3 regions of the Streptomyces sp. NPDC059906 genome follow, and region 2 is predicted to be linked to each of the others. Evidence: riboswitches for the same ligand, from Rfam matches in the RefSeq annotation. Region 2 holds a riboswitch; each other region holds the start of a gene.

The links. Region 2 has a riboswitch for thiamine pyrophosphate ahead of ACFV9J_RS33810 (thiamine ABC transporter substrate binding subunit). Riboswitches for the same ligand answer to the same signal wherever they lie in the genome.
Region 1: linked by a shared signal. The riboswitch ahead of thiO (glycine oxidase ThiO) and the one ahead of ACFV9J_RS33810 (thiamine ABC transporter substrate binding subunit) in region 2 are both predicted to bind thiamine pyrophosphate.
Region 3: linked by a shared signal. The riboswitch ahead of thiC (phosphomethylpyrimidine synthase ThiC) and the one ahead of ACFV9J_RS33810 (thiamine ABC transporter substrate binding subunit) in region 2 are both predicted to bind thiamine pyrophosphate.

Annotation. Positions count from the first base shown of each region.
Region 1 is NZ_JBHWKU010000004.1:65,742-70,898, forward strand. Features, by position in the region: gene ACFV9J_RS08000 (thiazole synthase) at 111-908, opposite strand; gene thiS (sulfur carrier protein ThiS) at 911-1,111, opposite strand; gene thiO (glycine oxidase ThiO) at 1,117-2,349, opposite strand; TPP riboswitch at 2,347-2,458, opposite strand; gene ACFV9J_RS08015 (NAD(P)/FAD-dependent oxidoreductase) at 2,706-3,908, shown strand; gene ACFV9J_RS08020 (Rv2175c family DNA-binding protein) at 3,950-4,315, shown strand; gene thiE (thiamine phosphate synthase) at 4,472-5,143, shown strand.
Region 2 is NZ_JBHWKU010000033.1:56,167-61,323, reverse strand. Features, by position in the region: gene fxsT (FxSxx-COOH system tetratricopeptide repeat protein) at 1-4, opposite strand, end outside; gene rlmN (23S rRNA (adenine(2503)-C(2))-methyltransferase RlmN) at 149-1,255, shown strand; TPP riboswitch at 1,276-1,381, shown strand; gene ACFV9J_RS33810 (thiamine ABC transporter substrate binding subunit) at 1,536-2,582, shown strand; gene ACFV9J_RS33805 (ABC transporter permease) at 2,558-4,264, shown strand; gene ACFV9J_RS33800 (ABC transporter ATP-binding protein) at 4,275-5,157, shown strand, end outside.
Region 3 is NZ_JBHWKU010000022.1:51,579-56,735, forward strand. Features, by position in the region: gene ACFV9J_RS28210 (VWA domain-containing protein) at 1-960, opposite strand, end outside; gene thiC (phosphomethylpyrimidine synthase ThiC) at 1,040-2,860, opposite strand; TPP riboswitch at 2,853-3,042, opposite strand; gene ACFV9J_RS28220 (YibE/F family protein) at 3,114-4,709, shown strand; gene ACFV9J_RS28225 (SsgA family sporulation/cell division regulator) at 4,759-5,157, opposite strand, start outside.

The DNA of each region.
Region 1 (5,157 bases), on a different contig from region 2:
CGCACCGTACGCCGCCGACGGCGAGGCACCACGACGGGTCGGGCCACTTCTTGGCCGACTGGAAACGGGTGGTGCGCGGGTGGGAGACAAAACCTCAGTACAGCGCAGGCTCACTGAAAGGCGGGCCGCTCCGGATCCAGCACCGCCAGGCCCTCCGCAGGAGACGACGCCTCGGCGAAGTGCCGCCGCGGAATCCGCCCCGCCCGCCGGGCCAACCGCCCCGCCTCCACCCCCGCCCGCATGGCGGAAGCCATCAGCACCGGCTCCTGCGCCCGCGTCACCGCCGAGGCCAGCATCACACCCGCGCACCCCAGCTCCATCGCCAGCGCCACGTCCGACGCCGTACCGGCCCCGGCGTCCAGGATCACCGGCACGCGCGCGTGCTCCACGATCAGCTGGAAGTTGTGCGGGTTGCGGATCCCGAGGCCGGACCCGATCGGCGAGCCCAGCGGCATGATCGCCGCGCACCCGACGTCCTCCAGCTTCCGCGCGAGCACCGGGTCGTCGTTGGTGTACGGCAGCACGGTGAACCCGTCGTCCACCAGCGTCTCCGCCGCGTCCAGCAGCTCGACCGGGTCCGGCAGCAGGGTGCGCTCGTCGGCGATGACCTCCAGCTTGACCAGGTCCGTGCCGAGCGCCTCGCGCGCGAGGCGGGCGGTGAGCACCGCCTCCCCGGCGGTGAAGCAGCCGGCCGTGTTCGGCAGCACCCGGATGCCGAGCCGCTCCAGCACGGACAGCACCGAGCCGTGCACCGAGGCGTTGACCCGCCGCATCGCGACGGTCGTCAGCTCCGTCCCGGAGGCCACCAGCGTGCGCTCCAGCACGTCCAGGCTGGGCGCCCCGCCCGTACCCATGATCAGGCGGGACGCGTACGTCGTACCGCCGAGGACGAAGGGATCGTCGGCCATGGTCAGCCTCCTTGGACGGCGGTGAGGATCTCGACACGGTCGCCGTCGGCCAGCGCGGTGGCGGACCACCGCGCCCGCGGGACGACGGTCTCGTTCAGGGCGGCGGCCACTCCGGACGGGGCCGCGGTGAGCGCGCGCACCAGCGCGTCCAGGGCGGTGCCGGGAGCCACCTCGCGCGGCTCGCCGTTGACGGAGACGGTCACGTGACTCATACGGGCTGCTCCGAGAGTTCCGAGCGGGCCGGGATTCCCGGCAGTGCGGGGGCGGCGTCGAAGCGCCGGGGCGTGAAGGGGCGGGCCTCCTCCGGCAGCTCCCCGGTGGTCAGGGCGTGTGCCATGACGTCGCCGGTGACGGGGGTGAGCAGGACGCCGTTGCGGTGGTGACCGGTGGCCAGCAGCAGGCCGTCCAGCGCGGTCGGGCCGAGCAGCGGGGCGTTGTCCGGGGAGCCGGGACGCAGACCCGCGCGGGTCTCCGTCAGCGGCAGCTCCGTGATGCCGGGCACCAGCTCGTGCGCGTCGCGCAGCAGTTCGTAGACGCCGCCCGCGGTGACCGTCGTGTCCCAGCCCAGCTCCTCGCTGGTGGCGCCGACGACCAGCTCGCCGCTCTCCCGGGGCACCAGGTAGACGTGGTTGCCGCGCACCACGGCGCGCACGGTCCGGTTCAGCAGCGGCCCCGGCGTCCGCGGCATGGCCAGCCGCAGCACCTGCCCCTTTACCGGCCGCACCGGCGGCAGCACGGCCTCCGGCACGCCCCCGAGCCGCCCGCTCAGGCTGCCCCCGGCCAGCACCACCTGCCCGGCCTCCAGGGCGGTGCCGTCGGCGCCGACGACGCCCGTGGCCCGGTCCCCGCGCCCGACGGTGAGCCGCTCGGCCCACACGCGGTGGAAGACCACGCCCGCGTCTTCGCAGGCGGCCACCAGCGCGTGGGCGAGGCGGCGGGGGTCGATCTGGTGGTCGCCGTCCACCCGGAGCCCCCCGCGCACGCCCGGCGCGAGCATCGGCTCCAGGCGTCGGCACTCGCGCCCCGACAGCCACTCGGACTCCAGGCCGGAGCGCTGCTGGAGCGCGTGCAGTTCGCGCAGGTGGGCGCGGTCGTCGGCGTCCAGCGCGACGGCGAGTGTGCCGCAGCGCCGGTGGCCGAGGTCGTGGCCGGTCAGCTCGGTCAGCTCGGCCGCGAACTCCGGGTAGCGGCGGGCCGAGGCGAGGTTCAGCGCGAGCAGCGTCTCCTCGCCGTAGTGCAGCTCCGTGACGGCGGCCAGCATCCCGGCCGCCACCTGGGCCGCCCCGCCGCCCGGCTCGGGGTCCACGAGGGCGGTGACCAGCCCGCGCCGCGCGGCCCGCCAGGCGGTGACGAGCCCGATGATCCCGCCGCCGACGACGAGCACGTCGGGCGTACGGGACGTACGAGGTGTGTGCGCAGGCGTGTGTGTTGGAGACGACATGGGCGTCCAGCCCCTCCCTTCGCCGGCATGACCCGGATCAGGTTCGTACGGTCGGAGGCCGCCAGCCTCCCTCTCAGCCCGGTGCGTCCGGGCTCCCGCGAGTGCCTTGCGTCGGCCACCCTAGCCCGCCGGGCGGCGCACTCGTAAGGGAGCCCCCGCGGCCGGGGCGCCGCCGGGCGGCCCACGGCGTACGGGCACCGACCGGCGAAACGCCGGGTGTCTATGGTGATCGGGTGAGCGAGCAGACGCGGGAACGCGAACGGGACCAACGCGAACGGGACCAACGCGAACGGGACCGACGGGGACGGCGGCCGGCGGCGGACGCGGAGCGCCGTGTGGTCGTGGTGGGCGCCGGGATGGCGGGCGTGCAGACCGCGGTCGCCCTGCGGGAACAGGGTTTCACCGGCCCGGTGACCCTGATCGGCGCGGAGCTGCACCAGCCGTACGACCGGCCCCCGCTGTCCAAGGCCGTCCTGCTCGGCACCGCCGAGGGCTCCGCCTTCGACGTCGACTTCGAGGCCCTCGGCATCACCCTGCGGCTGGGCTGCGAGGCCCTGGGCGTCCACCCCGCGGAGCACGTCCTGGACACCTCCGAGGGGCCGGTGCCCTACGACGTCCTCGTCCTGGCGACCGGCGCCGAACCGGTCCGGCTCCCCGGCGCGGAGGGCGTGCCCGGCGTGCACCTGCTGCGCACCCTGGACGACGCGGAACGGCTGCGCCCGGTGCTCGCCCGCCAGCACGACGTCGTGGTCGTCGGCGCGGGCTGGATCGGCGCCGAGTTCGCCACCGCCGCGCGCGAGGCGGGCTGCGCGGTGACCGTGGTGGAGGCCGCCGACCGGCCGCTGGCCGACGCGCTGCCCGCCGAGGTCGCCGCGCCGATGACCGCCTGGTACGCCGACGCGGGCGCCGAACTGCGCACCCGCGCGCGCGTGGAGCGCGTCGAGGCGGGCGGCCCGGGCGAGCCCGGCCGGGTCGTCCTCGACGACGGCACCCGGCTGCCCGCCGACGCGGTCGTCGTCGGCATCGGCGCCCGCCCGGCCACCGGCTGGCTCGCCGGGTCCGGCATCGCCCTCGGCGCGCACGGCGAGGTCCTGGCCGACGACCGCCTGCGCACCTGCGCGCCGGACGTCCACGCGGTCGGCGACTGCGCCTCCTTCCCCTCCGCGCGCTACGGCGAGCGGCTGCTGGTGCACCACTGGGACAACGCCCTCCAGGGCCCGCGCACGGTCGCCGCCGACATCGTCGGCACCCCGGGCGGCGAGACCCCGGCGGCCTACGACCCGGTGCCCTACTTCTGGTCCGAGCAGTTCGGCCGCTTCGTCCAGTACGCCGGTCACCACACCGCCGCCGACACCACCCTGTGGCGCGGCGACCCCGCGAGCCCGGCGTGGACGGTCTGCTGGCTGCGCGAGGGCCGGCTGATCGCCCTGCTCGCGGTGGGCCGCCCCCGCGACCTGGCACAGGGCAGGCGCCTGATCCAGGCGGGTACGCCGATGGACCCGGACCTGCTGGCCGACCCGGCGAAGCCGTTGAAGGCGGCGACGGCGGCCACGGCGTAGCCAGGTTTCCGAGTGTCAGTGCCAGGTGGCAGGCTGGAGGCGTGACCGAGATTGACGCAAAGACCGATGCTCTCGTGCCCGCCTGGCTCACCGTTCCCGACATCGCCGAGATGCTCGGCGTCGAGGTGACCCGGGTACGCCAGCTGATCAAGGAGGGCCAGCTCATCGCCGTGCGCCGCGGTGAGAACCGCGCGCTGCACATCCCCGCGGCCTTCATCGACGAGGACAAGGTCGTCAAGGGCCTGGTCGGGACCCTGACGCTGCTGCGGGACGACGGCTTCACGGCCGAGGAGATGCTGGAGTGGCTCTTCACGCCCGACCCGAGCCTGCCCGGCACCCCCGCCCAGGCGCTGAGTGAGAATCGCGGTACGGAGGTGAAGCGCCGCGCCCAGGCGCTCGCCGTCTGACCGGCATCGCCGATCCGCCACACCGCCCGGCGTGCGGGCCGCGCACGCCGGGCGCCGTGCCCGTACGCCACCATGGCGGGGCCCGTCGTGGGCCCGTGCCACCATCGCGGGGCCCGTCGCGGGCCCACGCAACCGAAGAACCGGGGGGACACCCGCATGCCCGACACCGCCCCGACCGCCGCCCGCGCCCGGCTCGCCGACGCCCGGCTCTACCTGTGCACGGACGCCCGCCGGAGCCAGGGCGACCTGCCCGAGTTCCTGGACGCCGTGCTCGCCGGCGGCGTCGACATCGTGCAGCTGCGGGACAAGGGAATGGAGGCGGCGGAGGAGCTGGAGCACCTGGCGGTCTTCGCCGACGCCTGCGCCCGCCACGGAAAGCTCCTCGCGGTCAACGACCGCGCGGACGTCGCGCACGCGGCCCGCGCCGACGTGCTGCACCTCGGCCAGGGCGACCTGCCGGTGCCCGCCGCCCGCGCCATCGTCGGCGACGACGTGCTGATCGGCCGCTCCACGCACGCCGAGTCCGAGGCCGCCGCCGCCGCGTCCCAGGAGGGCGTGGACTACTTCTGCACCGGCCCGTGCTGGCCGACCCCCACCAAGCCCGGCCGCCACGCACCCGGCCTCGACCTGGTCCGCCGCACGGCGGCGCCGGGCACCGACCGCCCCTGGTTCGCGATCGGCGGCATCGACCTGGGCAACCTGGACGAGGTGCTGGAGGCGGGCGCCCGGCGCGTGGTCGTCGTCCGCGCGATCACCGCCGCCGAGGACCCGGGCGCGGCGGCGGCCGAGTTCGCCGAGCGGCTGCGGCAGGCACCGGCCCAGGGGTAGCCGCACAGCGTCAC
Region 2 (5,157 bases):
TCACCCTTGCCCCCGTCCCCTAGGTGCCATGCGGGACCATGATTCCGCGTATGACCTGGGGCGGGTAGCGAAAGGGCGAAATCGCCGCCCGGAGCGGACGCCGGCACCCGCAGGGGCACCCGAGTGGATCTGCGACACTGGGAAGGCCATGCCTAAGCCCGGAGAACTCACATTCGTCGCGCCGCGCGGAGTCAAGAAGCCGCCGCGGCACCTTGCCGACCTCACGCCTGCCGAGCGCAAGGAGGCTGTCGCCGCGATCGGTGAGAAGCCGTTCCGTGCGAAGCAGCTCTCGCAGCACTACTTCGCGCGGTACGCGCACGCCCCCGAGCAGTGGACCGACATCCCCGCCGGTTCGCGCGAGGGGCTGCGGGAAGCGTTGCTGCCCGAGCTGATGACGGTCGTGCGGCACCTGTCGACCGACCAGGGGACCACGCGCAAGACGCTGTGGAAGCTGTTCGACGGGACGCTCGTCGAGTCGGTGCTCATGCGCTACCCGGACCGGGTGACCATGTGCATCAGCTCCCAGGCGGGCTGCGGGATGAACTGCCCGTTCTGCGCCACCGGCCAGGCCGGCCTGGACCGCAACCTGTCGACCGCCGAGATCGTGCACCAGATCGTCGACGGCATGCGGGCGCTCAGGGACGGCGAGGTCCCGGGAGGCCCCGCGCGGCTCAGCAACATCGTGTTCATGGGCATGGGCGAGCCCCTCGCCAACTACAACCGGGTCGTGGGCGCCATCCGCCGGCTCACCGACCCCGAGCCCGACGGGCTGGGGCTCTCCCAGCGCGGCATCACCGTCTCCACGGTCGGTCTCGTCCCCGCGATCCACCGCTTCACCGGCGAGGGCTTCAAGTGCCGCCTCGCCATCTCGCTGCACGCCCCCGACGACGAGCTGCGCGACACCCTCGTCCCCGTCAACACGCGGTGGAAGGTGCGCGAGGTGCTGGACTCCGGGTTCGAGTACGCGGCGAAGTCCGGGCGCCGGCTGTCCATCGAGTACGCCCTGATCCGCGACATCAACGACCAGGCCTGGCGCGGCGACCGGCTCGGGCGGCTGCTCAAGGGCAGGCCCGTGCACGTCAACCTGATCCCGCTCAACCCGACGCCCGGCTCCAAGTGGACCGCGTCCCGGCCCGAGGACGAGAAGGCGTTCGTGGAGGCGATCGCGGCGCACGGTGTGCCGGTGACGATCCGGGACACCCGTGGGCAGGAGATCGACGGGGCGTGTGGTCAGCTCGCCGCGAGCGAGAGGTAACCTGACCGGCGTACATCTTCATATTCCGACAGGGGAGCGCCACAGCGCTGAGAGTGCGGCACCGGCCGCAGACCCTCCGAACCTGGCCCAGGTCATTCTGGGTAGGGAGATCGGTCACCACTCGAGCTGTTGCGCCCTGCCCGGGACCCTCGCCAGGGGTTCCGGGCGGGGCCGCGTCTTCTCCTGGTCACCCAGGAGGAATTCAGTGAGCATCACCAAGAAGGGCGTCACCAAGAAGGGCATCACCAAGAAGGTCGGTGTCCTGGCCGTCGGGCTGGGCATGGTCGGCGGCCTGGCCGCCTGCGGCTCCTCGTCCGACGACGGCGGCTCCGGCGGCTCCGGCGGCTCCAAGACCGTGACGCTGGTCAGCCACGATTCGTGGGCCGTGTCGAAGGACGTGATCGCCGCCTTCGAGAAGAACTCCGGCTACAAGGTCAAGGTCCTGGAGGACGGCGACGCCGGACAGGCCGTCAACAAGGCCATCCTCACCAAGGACAACCCGCAGGGCGACGTCTTCTTCGGCGTCGACAACACCCTGCTCTCCCGCGCCCTCGACAACGGCCTGTTCCAGCCGTACGAGGCCAAGGGCTCCGACCTCGTCCTGCCCGAGTACCGGGCCGACCGGGACGAGCACCGGGTCACGCCCGTCGACACCGGCGACATCTGCGTCAACTACGACAAGGCGTACTTCGGCGAGCACGGGCTGACCCCGCCCAAGACCCTCGACGACCTGGTCAAGCCCGAGTACAAGGACCTGCTCGTCACCGAGAACGCGGGCAGCTCCTCGCCCGGCCTCGGCTTCCTGCTCGGTACCGCTGCCAAGTACGGGGACGACGGCTGGGAGGGCTACTGGAAGAAGCTCAAGTCGAACGGCGTCAAGGTCGTCGACAGCTGGGAGCAGGCGTACAACGAGGAGTTCTCCGGCTCGGCCGGCGGGAAGAAGGCCAAGGGCGACCGTCCGCTCGTCGTGTCCTACGCCTCCTCCCCGCCCGCCGAGGTCGTCTACGCCGACCCGCAGCCGGACACCGCCCCCACGGGCGTCGCCGACGGCACCTGCTTCCGGCAGGTCGAGTACGCGGGTCTGCTCAGCAACGCGAAGAACCCCGAGGGCGGCAAGGCGCTCCTCGACTTCCTGCTGAGCGAGTCCTTCCAGGAGGACATGCCGCTGAACATGTTCGTCTACCCGGTGCGGGAGGGCGCGCAGGTCCCCGAGGTGTTCTCGAAGTTCGGGCCGAAGGCGAAGGACCCGCAGACCCTCGACCCGGCGAAGATCGCCGACAACCGCGACCAGTGGGTCAAGTCGTGGACCTCGCTCGTACTGAAGTGAGCCGCGAAGGGACGCGGCCGGTGAAGCAGGCGGTGCGGCCGGCCCGGACCGCCCGCGGGAGCGCGGCCCGGCTCGGCCTCATGGCCGTGCCCGTCGCGTTCTTCGCGGTGTTCTTCGCCTACCCCGTCGCCGCCATCGTCGCCCGCGGCCTGAAGATCGACGGGGTGTGGCAGCTCGGGCGGATCGGGGACGTGCTCGCACAGCCGGACGTGCGGCACGTGCTGTGGTTCACCACCTGGCAGGCGCTGGCGTCCACCGGGCTCACGCTGCTCGTCGCGCTGCCCGGCGCGTACGTCTTCGCCCGCTTCGACTTCCCCGGCAAACAGGTTCTGCGGGCGGTGGTGACCGTGCCGTTCGTGCTGCCGACGGTCGTCGTCGGTACGGCGTTCCTGGCGCTGGTGGGGCGCGGCGGGCTGTTCGACGAGCTGTGGGGTCTGCGCCTGGACACCACGGTGTGGGCGATCCTCCTCGCGCACGTCTTCTTCAACTACGCCGTCGTCGTCCGCACCGTCGGCGGTCTGTGGTCGCAGCTGGACCCGCGGCAGGAGGAGGCCGCCCGGATGCTCGGCGCCTCGCGGACACGGGCCTGGCGGCAGGTCACCCTGCCCGCGCTGGCGCCCGCCGTGGCCGCCGCCGCGCTGATGGTCTTCCTGTTCACCTTCACCTCCTTCGGCGTCGTCCAGATCCTCGGCGGGCCCGCCTTCTCCACCCTGGAGGTGGAGATCTACCGCCAGACCTCGCAGGTCTTCGACCTGTCCACGGCCGCCGTCCTGACGCTGATCCAATTCGCGGCGGTCGTCGCCGTCCTCGCCGTGCACGCCTGGACGGTGCGGCGGCGGGAGACGGCGCTGCGGCTCGTGGACGCGGCCACGACCGCGCGCCGGCCGCGCGGAGCCGGACAGTGGGCGCTGCTCGCCGGCGTCCTGGGCGTCATCGCCGTCCTGCTGGTGCTGCCGCTGGCGGTACTGGTCCAGCGGTCGCTGGGGGCGTCCGGCTTCGGCTACTACCGGGCGCTGACCCGAGAGGACGGCGGCGCCTTCCTCGTCCCGCCGATCGAGGCGATCGGCAACTCCCTCCAGTACGCCGTCGCCGCCACCGCCATCGCCGTGGTGATCGGCGCGCTGGCCGCGACCGCGCTCACCCGGCGCGACGCGGGCCGTTTCGTGCGCGGGTTCGACGCGCTGCTGATGCTGCCGCTCGGGGTGTCGGCCGTGACGGTCGGGTTCGGGTTCCTGATCGCGCTGGACGAGCCCCCGCTGGACCTCAGGTCCTCCTGGATCCTGGTGCCGCTCGCACAGGCACTGGTGGGCGTCCCGTTCGTCGTACGGACCATGCTGCCGGTGCTGCGGGCGGTGGACGGGCGGTTGCGGGAGGCGGCCGCGGTGCTGGGCGCGTCGCCGTGGCGGGTCTGGCGCGAGGTGGACCTGCCGATGGTGCGGCGGGCGCTGCTGGTGGCGGCCGGGTTCGCCTTCGCGGTGTCGCTGGGGGAGTTCGGGGCGACCGTGTTCATCGCACGGCCCGACAACCCGACGCTGCCGGTCGCCGTGGCCCGCCTGCTGGGCCGGCCCGGGGACATGAACTACGGCCAGGCGATGGCCCTTTCGACGATTCTGATGCTGGTGTGCGCAGTGGCCCTGGTGGTGCTGGAGCGGCTGCGGACCGACCGGAGCGGGGAGTTCTGACATGCCGCCGATGCCGCCCAGCCTGTTGAGCCTGGAAGGCGCGACCGTCCGCTTCGGCGGGCGGGCCGTGCTCGACGACGTCGGCCTGGGGGTCGCCGAGCACGAGGTGGTGTGCGTGCTCGGGCCCAGCGGCAGCGGCAAGTCGACGCTGCTGCGGGCGGTCGCCGGGCTCCAGCCGCTGGACGCCGGGCGGGTGACGCTGGACGGCCGGGACCAGTCCGGGGTGCCCGCGCACAAGCGCGAGGTCGGGCTGATGTTCCAGGACCACCAGCTGTTCCCGCAGCGGGACGTGGCCGGGAACATCGCCTTCGGGCCGCGGATGCGCGGCGCGTCCCGGGCCGAGCAGCGGGCCCGGGTGGCGGAGTTGCTGCAACTGGTCGGACTGCCGGGCGCCGCCCGCCGGTCCGTCGCCGCGCTCTCCGGCGGGGAGCAGCAGCGGGTGGCCCTGGCCCGCGCGCTCGCGCCCCGGCCCCGGCTGCTGATGCTGGACGAGCCGCTCGGCCAGCTGGACCGTTCGCTGCGGGAACGCCTCGTGGTCGAGCTGCGGGAGCTGTTCGGGCGGCTGGGCACCACGGTGCTCGCCGTGACGCACGACCAGGGCGAGGCGTTCGCGCTCGCCGACCGGGTCGTGGTGATGCGGGACGGGCGGATCGCCCAGTCGGGCACGCCCCTGGAGGTGTGGCAGCGGCCGGCGGACGCGTTCGTGGCCCGTTTCCTCGGCTTCGAGAACGTGGCCGAGGCGTCCGTCACCGGGCAGGCCGCCACCACCCCGTGGGGCAAGGTGCCGGTCCCCGAGGACGCCCCGCAGGGCACGCGTACGGTGCTCGTGCGGCCGGCCGGCGTCCGCCTCGTCCCCGCCGACGAGGGCCTGCGCTGCACGGTCACGGCCCGCA
Region 3 (5,157 bases), on a different contig from region 2:
CAGGCGCGCCGGGTTGGAGGCGAAGGTCCAGGCCTGCATCTCCCCGTCGTCGTCCAACTGCGCGGCGACGGCGGCCATCCGCTCCACGACGTCCCCGACGACACCCTTGGAGTAGAGGAAGGACATGGATCCGGAGGCGTCCAGTACGAGGACGACGCGCGCGGTGATCCCGGCCGCACCGTGCTTGCTCAGGCTGACCGCGACCTGCTCCTTGCGCAGGGAAAGCCGCTTGCGCATGTCCACGGGGAGGCGCTCCTCGCCCTTGGTGAGCCGGGGGCCGGCGGTGGCCGGGGCCTGGGACGGGGTCGGTGGCGGTGGCGGTGGCGGTGGCGGTACGGCCGTCGTCGGCGGGGCGGGCACCGGAGGAGCCGTCGGCGGGACAGTGGCCGGGGGAGCGGGCGCCGCCGGGGGAGCGTCGTCGTCCACGGTGATGCCGAAGTCGGTCGCCAGTCCCGCCAGCCCGGAGGCGTACCCCTGTCCCACCGCACGGAACTTCCACGTCCCTCCGCGCCGGTACAACTCACCGCCGACCAGCGCGGTCTCCGTGCCCGCCGTGATGTCGAACCGGGCCAGTTCGGCCCCGGTCGCGGCGTCCAGCAACCGGAGCGACAGCCCCGGAACCCGGCCGAAAGCACCGCCGTCCGCCGAGGCGCACAGGACGATACGTTCGACCGCCGCCTCGACGGCACGCAGATCCACCTCGACGGCATCGGTCGTGAGACCCCCGTTCGCGCCGGGGCCGACCCGCTTGCCCAGGTGGCCCACCGCGCCGGACGTGTGGCGGGGTTGGTTGTAGAAGACGAAGTCACCGTCGTCCCGCACCCGCCCGGCCGAGGTGAGCAGCAGGGCGGAGGCGTCGACCTCGGGGACGCCCGGACCGGGGGACCACACGAGTTCGGCACGCACCGCGGGGGAGTCGACGGCGACGTTGGCACCCTTGCTCAGAGAGGTGGCTGTCATACACCCAGTCTGCCGAGCAGGAACCCCCGGCGGGGAGAGGACCGGCCCTGCGGCCTGTCCCCCTCCCGCGCCGGTTCGCTCAGTCCGCGATCGGCAGGTACACCCGGTTGCCCGCCGCCGCGAACTCCTTCGACTTCCGCGCCATGCCCTCCTCGATCTCGCCCTTGCTGCCCCCGTGCTCCCGGCGAATGTCCTGCGAGATCTTCATCGAGCAGAACTTGGGCCCGCACATGGAGCAGAAGTGGGCCGTCTTGGCGGGCTCGGCCGGCAGTGTCTCGTCGTGGAACTCCCGTGCCGTGTCGGGGTCGAGGGCCAGGTTGAACTGGTCCTCCCACCGGAACTCGAACCGGGCGTCGGACAGCGCGTCGTCCCACTCCTGTGCACCTGGGTGACCCTTGGCGAGGTCGGCGGCATGGGCGGCGATCTTGTAGGTGATGACGCCGGTCTTGACGTCGTCACGGTTGGGCAGGCCCAGGTGTTCCTTGGGCGTGACATAGCAGAGCATGGCCGTGCCCCACCAGGCGATCATCGCGGCACCGATGCCGGAGGTGATGTGGTCGTACGCCGGCGCGACGTCCGTCGTCAGCGGGCCGAGCGTATAGAACGGAGCTTCATCGCAGATCTCCTGCTGAAGGTCGATGTTCTCCTTGATCTTGTGCATCGGGACATGTCCCGGGCCCTCGATCATGGTCTGTACGTTGCAACGCTTGGCGATCCGGTTGAGTTCCCCGAGCGTGCGCAGCTCGGCGAACTGCGCCTCGTCGTTGGCGTCCGCGATCGACCCCGGACGCAGGCCGTCGCCGAGGGAGTAGGTGACGTCGTAGGCGGCGAGGATCTCGCAGAGTTCCTCGAAGTTCTCGTACAGGAACGACTCCTTGTGGTGCGCCAGGCACCACGCCGCCATGATCGAGCCGCCGCGCGAGACGATGCCCGTCTTGCGGTTCGCGGTGAGGGGTACGTACGGCAGGCGCACGCCCGCGTGGACCGTCATGTAGTCCACGCCCTGCTCCGCCTGTTCGATGACGGTGTCCTTGTAGATCTCCCAGGTCAGCTCCTCGGCGCGGCCGTCGACCTTCTCCAGGGCCTGGTAGAGCGGCACGGTTCCGATGGGAACGGGGGAGTTGCGCAGGACCCACTCGCGGGTGGTGTGGATGTTGCGGCCGGTGGAGAGGTCCATGACCGTGTCGGCACCCCACCGGGTCGCCCAGGTCATCTTGTCCACCTCCTCCTCGATGGAGGACGTCACCGCCGAGTTGCCGATGTTGGCGTTGACCTTCACCAGGAACCGCTTGCCGATGATCATCGGCTCGATCTCGGGGTGGTTGACGTTGGCGGGCAGCACGGCACGTCCCGCGGCGATCTCCTCGCGGACCACCTCCGGGGAGACGTTCTCCCGGACGGCCACGTACTCCATCTCCGGGGTGATCTCGCCCCGTCGCGCATAGGCGAGCTGCGTGACCGCGTTGCCGTCCCGGCCCCGGCGCGGCTGGCGCGGGCGGCCGGGGAAGACGGCGTCGAGGTTGCGCAGGCCGCCGCGCGGCGAGGTGTGCTTGATTCCGTCGTCCTCGGGCCGGACGGGGCGGCCCGCGTACTCCTCGGTGTCGCCGCGGGCGATGATCCAGTTCTCCCGCAGCGGTGCGAGGCCCCTGCGGACATCGGTGTCGACGAGTGGATCGGTGTACGGGCCCGAGGTGTCGTACAGCGTGACCGACTGCCCGTTGGTGAGGTGCACCTGACGGACCGGCACCCGCAGATCGGGGCGTGAGCCCTCGACGTACGCCTTGTGCCAGCCGATGGACTTCCCGGCCTCCGTGTTCTCCGCGGTGTCCGTGTTCTCCGCGGTGTCCGCCTGGGCGGTGTTCTGCGTGGAGGCAGGCGTGCGTGCGTCCTTGATGGTCATGAGACCTACTCCCTACGCCGGCATTACCCGGTAACAGGTTCGGCGGTCGACGCAGCGGCTTCCGTCCGTCGACGCTTCGTGGGATACGTCACTCGACTTCGGTGACGTTTCCCGTGAAACATCGCTGGGACGGAGGTCAGCGCCCTCTCAGCCCGGTGCTCCGAGCTCCCGCGTGTACAAAGGTGCCCCCACGCTAGCGCCCATTCGGGCGCGGTGAACAGAGGGCCCCCCTCGTTCTTGCGATGATCGGGCGGTGACCACACCGCAGCCCCCCTCCTTTCCACCGCGTCGGCCCCGCCGCGGACCGAACGCCGAAGAGGGCGACGGCCGGGCGGCCGGCCACGTCCCCGGCGTCGCTGCCGAGACGAACGCCGGCAGACATGAGACGGGTTACGGACACGATGCGGACCACGGGCACGGCACGGGCGGAGGACACGACTCGGGCGGCGGACACGGTGCGAGCAGTGGGCACGATGCGGGTGGTGGGCACAGTGCGGGTGGTGGGCACGGTGCGGGTGGTGGGCACGGTGCGGGCAGCGGGCACGGGCACTCGCACGGGCACGGACCGGCGGCTCCCGTCTCCCGGCATCTGCGGAAGGTCATCGCCGCGATCCTGATCCCCTTCACCGCGGCCGTCCTGGTCGGGCTCGCGGTGCTGTGGCCGGGCGGCGCACCGCCGCACGAGCGCACCGGCGTCGGCTTCGACCGGCAGACGCAGCAGGCCACCGTCACCAAGGTGGTCGAACTGAGCTGCCAGTCCGTCAACGCCTCGGGCGGTGTCCCGACCGGCGACACATCCACCGCCGAGGGTTCCTCCGCGGTGCAGCAGGCGACGGGCGACTGCAAGCGGGCGACCATCCGCGTAGACACCGGCGACGACAAGGGCCGCACGTTCGAGGAGATCGTGCAGCCGGACCAGTCACGGCAGTTGCACGAGGGGCAGAAGGTGGTGGTCGCCTACGAGCCCTCCGCGCCGAAGGACCTGCAGTACTCGGTGACCGACATCAACCGCCGGCTCCCCCTGGCCCTGCTCGCCGGCATCTTCGCCCTCGCCGTCGTGGTCGTCGGACGGCTGCGCGGGCTCATGGCGCTGGTCTCGCTGGCCATCAGCTTCCTGCTCCTGAACTTCTTCATCCTGCCCGCCATCCTGCAGGGCTCGAACCCCCTGGTCGTGGCGGTGATCGGGTCCAGCGCCATCATGCTGATCGCGTTGTACCTGTGCCACGGGCTGTCGGCCCGCACATCCGTGGCGGTGCTCGGCACCCTGATCTCGCTGCTGCTGATCGGCGTGCTCGGGTCGCTCTTCATCGGCTGGGCCGCGCTCACCGGCAACACGGACGACAACACCGGCCTCATTCATGGCCTGTACCCGTCCATCGACATGAGCGGTCTGCTGCTCGCCGGGGTCATCATCGGTTCGCTCGGTGTCCTCGACGACGTGACGGTCACCCAGACGTCGGCGGTGTGGGAACTGCACGAGGCCAACCCGACGATGGGCTGGCGCGGCCTGTACCGCGCGGGCATCCGCATCGGCCGCGACCACATCGCGTCGGTGGTGAACACGCTCGTCCTCGCCTACGCGGGCGCTGCGCTGCCCCTGCTGCTGCTGTTCTCGATCGCGCAGAGCGGTGTGGGGACCGTCGCCAACAGCGAGCTGGTCGCGGAGGAGATCGTGCGGACGCTGGTCGGCTCGATCGGTCTGGTGGCCTCCGTGCCGGTCACCACCGCCCTCGCCGCCCTGGTCGTGTCGGCGGACCGGCCGGCCGGACGACCGGCCCAGGTGGCGACGGCGGGTGGCGGGGCCAGTGCCCCGGCCCGTGGCGGGCGGGGCCGTCGCCGCAAGCGCTGAGGCGTCCGGCGAAGCGTTACGCCAACGACCGCACGGCTGCCGGAACGGTTCAGCCCGCGCTCTGTTCCTCCGCCAGGATGCGGTCCAGGGCCTCGTCGAGGTGGCTGTCGAAGTCGGCGAGCGCGCCCTCCTGGCCCAGCGGCACCAGCTTGTCGGTGCGGTCGAGGAAGGCCACCAGGGGCGCGGCGGAGGAACGGAACAGTGCCTGGTCGCTGCCGACCTGAAGTCGGATCAGCACCTCGGCCAGCGGCTCGGGCTCCACCGGTGCGATGCGCACGTCTCCGTCGCCGCACGGCCGGCCCACCCCGTCGACCAGCAGCTCCCGGCCGAAGGCCCAGGTCACCGGCGCGTCTCCGGGCAGGTGAAAGGTCAGGCGTACGGCATAGGGATCCCGGGTCTCGTAGCGCAGCTCCACCGGGATGCGGAAAGAGAGCTCCTCGGACACGAG